One region of the Neorhizobium sp. NPDC001467 genome, then DNA from elsewhere that is predicted to be linked to it. Evidence: riboswitches for the same ligand, from Rfam matches in the RefSeq annotation. Region 1 holds a riboswitch; the other holds the start of a gene.
The links. Region 1 has a riboswitch for thiamine pyrophosphate ahead of ACQKKX_RS08130 (ABC transporter permease). Riboswitches for the same ligand answer to the same signal wherever they lie in the genome.

Region 1 (3,579 bases):
ATGAGAAAGGCATCGCCGATCGGATGGCCGTACGTGTCGTTGATCGGCTTGAAGCCGTCCAAGTCTATGCTCAGTAGCGCGAACGGCTTGCCCGAGCGACACGCCTCTTCAAGCGCCCCCGAGAACTGGGTTCGATTTGGAAGTTGAGTAAGGCCATCGTGCAGCGCGAGGTGACGGATCTGTCGCTCTGCTTGCTTGGCGGAAGTCACATCCGACATCACGCCTCGGTGTCCGACAATTGCACCGAGCTCGTTGGTCACTGCCCTACCGGAGACGGAAAACCATCGAGGCACGCCATCCACCACCAATGATACGACATGATCACGGAACGACTTTCCAGCATTGATGTGATCGATCAGTGTCGCAACGCCTGTTGACGCCACCGCGCCTTCGGCATTCCGGAAAAGCGCCTCGAGCGGAAGCGACACCATTTCGCCCTGAGATCGACCGAACGCAGCAGCAAACTGCGGTGATGGTGACATGATGGCGATCAGCTCGTCGGTCTGCCAAAGCCAGTCGCTCGATTGCTCCTCGTGATCGCGCAGGAGAAGCCCGATGACTTCGTTCTGCTTTTCCAAAGCGATTTGCTGAAGGACCGACTGAGAGAAGGTTTTTGAATGCTGTTTGATCAGGGCGTAAGCGCTGCCAACGCCGATGACGAAAAGACAGAGCAGGATTATGTTGTCGAGGGTAGGACCCCTCAACACCATGGCAATTCCCGTGACGACCAACTGCGTCGTCATGAAAGATGCGGAAGACCGAAGGACAGGCGCGTGAACAAAACTTGCTGACCAGAAAGTTCCCAGACAAAGGGACAGCATGAAAGCGAACGCAAGCCCATCCTCCTCCATGATGATCCAACTTGGAAAGCTCATCATGACCGAGGCGGATATTACGCACCAAACCGCGTAAGGCCTGAGTTGTTTTTCCGACAGGGGCCGTGGAGGTCGGCCGGCTGCGCGGCGCGCGATGCGTATCCGCACAGCCGTCATGATCAGGGCCAGGACCAACCAAGTGATCGACTGGGCGCTGTAGGAATCGTAGAAGAATAGGGTCGAGACGGCGGCAGCAACAGAAAATGCGATCAGGCCGCGGCTGATATTCTGTTCGACAGCATGGACCTGCAGCCCCCGCAGATAGTCACCATCATTACCAGGCCCGATGAGGGGGACCGATGGAGTTCCTGCGTCGGTTTGGACATCACGTATCATGTTGGGAACCCCCTGCGGGCGAACCTTCTAGGACTTGAGTAAAGAAGCAGTTAGAGAGTGTGGTAAACACACTGGACGCCGCCGCGGGTACGCTAGCGTACCCTCCCTTTGCGCATTGCGCAGCGTCCAGGGTCCTATGCCTTATGGTGTTCAAACGGACCGAACCTCCGTGATTGACAACTCCAGGTCCGAGGTCCAGATTGACGCCATTCCGAGGGGAGCACCGAACGGTGCTGAGATGGCGGTGAGCCGGACCCTTGAACCTGATCCGGGTCATACCGGCGTAGGAACGGAAACGGCGCTTTCGTGCACCTCTTTCTTATTCTCCGCTCGCCTGGATCTCCATGATATCGCTGTCAGGAGATCAAACCATGCCTACCGCTTTCAAGGGTTTCCAAGCCACGAGATCCGTATGGCTCGACAGCTCCACGTCGATGCGCTGACATGCAGTTTCGACCCACGTCCTTGGGGCTTTTTCTGCTGCTGCTGATCTGGTCGGCAGCGGTGGAGCTGTTTGCTCCACCGCGTTATCTGTTGCCATCGCCGCTTGCAGTCGTCCACGCGCTGGTGCGCCAGAGCGCTTTCCTCACTCATCATACGCTGATCACGCTTGGCGAAATTTTAGCGGGCCTGTTTTTCGGCAGCGTCTTCGGAGCGGCGGTGGCATTTCTTTCAGTGGCACTGCCGCGCACCGGCAGGCTCCTCTGGCCAATGATCCTTGTGCTGCAGACCTTTCCCGTTTTCGTGCTCGCGCCGCTCCTGGTACTGTGGCTGGGTTTTGGCGTAGCCTCGAAGGTGGCGATGACGACCGTCGTCATCTTCTTTCCGGTGGCCTCTGCATTTGCCGATGGTCTGAGGCGCACCGAACCCGTGCTTCTGGAGGCGGCGGCGCTGACGGCTGCAACCCCGTGGCAGGTACTGGTTCGGCTGAGGGTCCCCCTTGCTTTACCCGCACTGGTGTCGGGCCTGCGCGTCGCCGTGCCGCTGGCGCCCCTTGGGGCCATCATCGGCGAATGGGTTGGGGCTTCGGCCGGGCTGGGCTTCGTTATGGTCCAAGCCAATGCCCGGATGCAGACCGATACCGTTTTTGCCGCCATGGCCATTCTCGCCGTGACAAGCATCGGCCTGCGGCTGGCCTTCGATCGGCTCACGCTGGGACATCCCCACTGGGCGCGGGAAGACGAGCAGAAAACACCGTTTTCATCCTGAGGAGAGACGAGAACCAATGAGACGAACCCTGCTGGCAATTGGCATTGCCATTATCACAAGCTTTCATGCGAACGGCGCGCATGCCGCTGACAAGCTGACCGTCATGCTCGAATGGTTCGTGAACCCGGATCATGCGCCGCTCGTCATCGCCGCGCAAAACGGCTATTTCGACGCCGCTGGACTTGACGTCGAACTGGTGCCGCCAGCCGATCCATCGTCGGTTCCGCGTCTCGTCGCGGTTGGTCAGGCGGATATCGGCATTCACTACCAGCCGAACCTCTATCTCGACCACGCAGCCGGCCTGCCGCTCAAACGCGTCGGCACGTTGGTCGAAACACCGCTTAACACCGTCACGGTACTGGCCAATGGCCCGATCCGCAGCCTGAAAGATCTGCGCGGCAAGAAGATCGGCTTTTCCGTCAGCGGTTTTGAAGACGCGATGCTGAAACGCATGCTGGAGGGCGAAGGCCTAAGCCTTGAGGATGTCGAGCTGATCAATGTCAATTTTGCGCTGTCGCCATCGCTGATCGGCGGCAAGGTCGATGCCACGCTTGGCGGCTTCCGCAATTTCGAACTGACACAGATGCGCCTCGAAGGCCATGAAGGTCGTTCTTTCTTTCCCGAGGAACACGGCGTCCCCGTGTATGACGAACTTATTTTCGTCACCCGTGATGCCCTGGTGGCGGATCCGCGCCTACCGCGTTTTCTCGAAGCCGTCGAGAAGGCCGCCATTTTCCTGACAAATCACCCGGAAGAGTCCTGGAAACTCTTTGTGGCAGCCTATCCAAATCTCGACGACGCCCTCAACCGTCAGGCCTTCACCGATACCCTGCCACGCTTCGCAAAGCGGCCGGCAGCACTCGATCGCGGTCGATACCAGCGTTTTGGCGAATTCATACAGACAAGCGGGCTGATCGAAAAAGCGCCGCCGGTCGCAGACATCGCATTGGAGGTTCGGTGACCATGGCACGGACATACCCGACAGCAGAGCAGGCCGCCGATCTTCTGGACCGTGTGCGCGAAAAGCGTCCGCGCGTGCATTGCCTGATGAATACGGTGGTACAGAAATTCACCGCTGACGGCATAACGGTGATCGGCGCAATCCCGTCAATGACGTCCTCATCGGACGAGATCGCCGATTTCGTATCGAAGGCGGATG
Region 2 (3,579 bases), on a different contig from region 1:
CATCGAGAGCCTTTCCGCAAGAACGGCAAGCCCGAACAGGCAGAGCGTCAGCACGGCGCTTACCAGCACCGCGGCCAGCACGAGGTCGGGTCGGAAATTGTTCTTGGCATTCAGCATATAAATGCCGAGACCTTTGGCGGCACCGGCATACTCGGAAAAGATCGCGCCGACGACGGCATAGGTGATCGAGATTCGCAGGCCTGCGAAGAAGAAGGGCAGGGAAGAGGGCAGGCGGGCGACACGGAAAAGTTTGAAACGCCCGGCGCCCATCGAGGTCAGCAATTGTTCGAGTTCAGGTTCGGTCGCCTCATAACCGCGCGAAAGCGCGACCAGCATGGGAAAGAAGGTGACCAGCGCCACCAGCAGGATTTTTGGCAAAAGCCCGAAGCCGAACCACAGCACGACCAGGGGCGCGATCGCCACAAGCGGCAAGGTCTGGCTGACGATGAAGACGGGAAAAAGCGCCCGCTTCAGCGCCGGCACGAAATCGACGATGACGGACAGAAGGAAGGCTGCGACAAGCGATAACGAAAAACCCGCAAGCGTGGCGCTGAGCGTGGGGATGGCGTTGTCGAGCAGAGCCTGCCGGTATTGATAGGCTTGCGCGAGAACCCGCGACGGCGCCGGCAAGGTCGTGGGCGAGACGCCGGAAAAGAGTGCATAGGTTTCAAAGATCAACGCCAGACCGCCGACAGCCATAACAGCCGGCAGGGCATTACGGAGATGAAGCCATATCGAGACGGCGGGCCGCCCGCGCACGGGGTGCGAAAACAACATGAACATGCCTCGGCCGTTCGCAGGACGCGTGGAAAATCAGCGCGCGGAGGGGCTGTTGGCGGAGACCGTCAGGTCGATCGTCACATGTCCGGCCGGTGGCCCGAAACGCACCAGCGCCTCATGCACGGTGGAGAAGACCGCACCGGTGTCGCCGCGCAGCTTGGTGCAGAAATTCTTGGATTTCTCAAACGTGCCGGAATTCTTCACGAAATCGATGCAGCCATAGATCTCATCCATGTGGCCGTCGATGCCGAGCGTGTATAGCGAGAACTGCGCCGCCGCCTCCTGACCGATCACCGGTGCATCGCCGACCGCCAGATGCGCCTTCAGCTTGCGCTCGGCAAGCGGCGCCAGCGGTCCGGAAAATTCCGGTGTCTGGCAGATCGGGTCGTCCGGCTCGCCCGGGCATCCGCGCGAGATCGTCGCATGCAGGACGCAATGCTTGCCACTCTTCGACGCTGCCGCGAACAGGTCGCGCATGGCGGCGAACACGATATCAGGTGTGCCGACGAGCAGCGTGGAGATATCGTCCGTCTCGATCCGCAGCTTTTCGCGATAGGGCTCGAGCGCCGACAGCGCGTCTGTGATGACGCCGACGAAATCGTCGGTCATCGGATACAAAGAAATCTGCGCGCCGGAAAACATCGCTCTACCTCGCTCCGCTGGCATTATCCAGATCAGCTGAAGGGTCCACGGTCATGCGACCATATCTCAGCCCCGGCCTTACGGAGCACCCCTGTAATCGCGGCTAGTTAGACCGGATTGGGGACGGATGGCAAGGTGGGTTGTCGAGAAAAATGGCGAGGCGGATCGCAAGCCCATTCAGGCTTCATCAATATTGGCAAAGCCATCACGTCAGCCTCTCTTGGGCCATGGCACTGGTACCTCACGGCGATTACCGCAAAATGGAATCCGAGAGTTCAGCAACCCGGCAACGAAAAAGGAGGGCTTTCGCCCTCCTTCCCATTGTCGCGTCTACGGACCGCTCCGGTTCATTCCCACTCGATCGTGCCCGGCGGCTTGGAGGTAACATCATAAACGACGCGGTTGATGCCGCGGACCTCGTTGATGATGCGGGTCGCGGTGCGGCCGAGGAAGTTCATGTCGTAGGGATAGAAATCCGCCGTCATGCCGTCGACCGAGGTGACGGCACGAAGGGCGCAAACGAAATCATAGGTCCGGTAATCGCCCATGACGCCGACAGTCTGCACCGGCAGCAGCACGGCAAAGGCCTGCCAGATCGTGTCATAGAGACCGGCCTTGCGGATTTCGTCGAGATAGATCGCATCGGCCTTGCGCAGGATATCGAGCTTTTCGCGAGTGACGCCGCCTGGGCAGCGGATGGCGAGGCCCGGACCCGGGAAGGGGTGGCGGCCGATGAAGCTTTCCGGCAGGCCGAGTTCTCGGCCAAGCGCGCGAACTTCGTCCTTGAACAGTTCGCGCAAGGGCTCGACGAGCTGCATGTTCATGCGCTCGGGCAGGCCACCGACATTGTGGTGGCTCTTGATCGTGACCGACGGGCCGCCGGAGAACGAAACGCTTTCAATAACGTCCGGATAAAGCGTTCCCTGCGCGAGGAAGCGCGGTTCGCCCTTGCCGTCGGCAGCGATCTTTGCCGCTTCCGCCTCGAAAACCTCGATGAACAGGCGGCCGATCGTCTTGCGCTTGACTTCAGGGTCGCTTTCGCCGGCAAGCTGGGTCAGGAACAGGTCGGAGGCATCCACGGCCACGAGCGGAATGTTGTAATGGTCTCGGAACATGCCGACGACCTGTTCGGTCTCACCCTGACGCATCAGGCCGTGATCGACATAGATGCAGGTCAGCTGGTCGCCGATCGCTTCATGGATCAGGATGGCGGCAACAGAGGAGTCGACGCCGCCGGACAGGCCGCAGATGACGCGCTCGGTGCCGACCTGGTCCTTGATCTTGCGGATCATTTCGGCGCGGTAGGCGGCCATGGTCCAGTCGGATTTCAGGCCGACGATCTTGTGCACGAAGTTGGAGAGAAGCTTGGCGCCATCCGGCGTATGCACCACTTCCGGGTGGAACATCGTCGTGTAGTAATGACGGCTCTCGTCGGCGGCGATGGCGAAGGGCGCGTTTTCCGATGTCGCAATGACCTCGAAACCGTCCGGCAGCTGCGTTACGCGGTCGCCGTGGCTCATCCAGACCGGATAACGGCCACCCTCAGCCCAGAAACCGTCGAACAGCGGGCTGGCCTTCTTGATCTCGACATCTGCGCGACCGAATTCGGCGGCATGGCCACCTTCGACGACGCCGCCGAGCTGGGTGCAGAGCGTCTGCTGGCCATAGCAGATGCCGAGAATCGGCACGCCACTGTCGAAAACCGCCTGCGGTGCGCGCGGGCTGCCTTCGGTCGTGACCGAAGCCGGGCCGCCGGAAAAGATCACGCCTTTCGGCGCGAGCCTGTCGAAGGCTTCGGCGGCACTCTGGAAAGGATGGATTTCGCAATAGACGCCCGCTTCGCGGACGCGGCGCGCAATCAGCTGCGTTACCTGGCTGCCGAAATCGATGATGAGGATGCTGTCGGGATGCGCTATCTGGGTCATGGCGAGCCTTTAGAGAAAACTGGCATTTCTGGCAACCGGACAAACGCCGAAAATGACCGCTGCATAGCGGATTCGCACTGGCCTCATAGCGAAAGGTGGCCGCTTTCGATGGCGCCCGTCAGCTTGTCGACGGCGTCGGCCAGCTTTTCGTCGATCACGGCCAGGTATTCCGTCCAGTCTCCGACATGTTTCAGCTCCTCCTTTCCATCGGAAATGCCGCGCAGGCCGATCA

Region 2: linked by a shared signal. The riboswitch ahead of ACQKKX_RS13840 (YkoF family thiamine/hydroxymethylpyrimidine-binding protein) and the one ahead of ACQKKX_RS08130 (ABC transporter permease) in region 1 are both predicted to bind thiamine pyrophosphate.

Annotation. Positions count from the first base shown of each region.
Region 1 covers NZ_JBNNPS010000002.1:726,485-730,063, forward strand. Annotated here, with positions in the region: gene ACQKKX_RS08125 (putative bifunctional diguanylate cyclase/phosphodiesterase) at 1-1,211, opposite strand, end outside; TPP riboswitch at 1,416-1,518, shown strand; gene ACQKKX_RS08130 (ABC transporter permease) at 1,656-2,420, shown strand; gene ACQKKX_RS08135 (ABC transporter substrate-binding protein) at 2,437-3,381, shown strand; gene ACQKKX_RS08140 (hydroxyethylthiazole kinase) at 3,384-3,579, shown strand, end outside.
Region 2 covers NZ_JBNNPS010000006.1:80,583-84,161, reverse strand. Annotated here, with positions in the region: gene ACQKKX_RS13845 (ABC transporter permease) at 1-777, opposite strand, end outside; gene ACQKKX_RS13840 (YkoF family thiamine/hydroxymethylpyrimidine-binding protein) at 814-1,422, opposite strand; TPP riboswitch at 1,414-1,525, opposite strand; gene guaA (glutamine-hydrolyzing GMP synthase) at 1,770-3,347, opposite strand; gene ACQKKX_RS13830 (5'-methylthioadenosine/S-adenosylhomocysteine nucleosidase) at 3,431-3,579, opposite strand, start outside.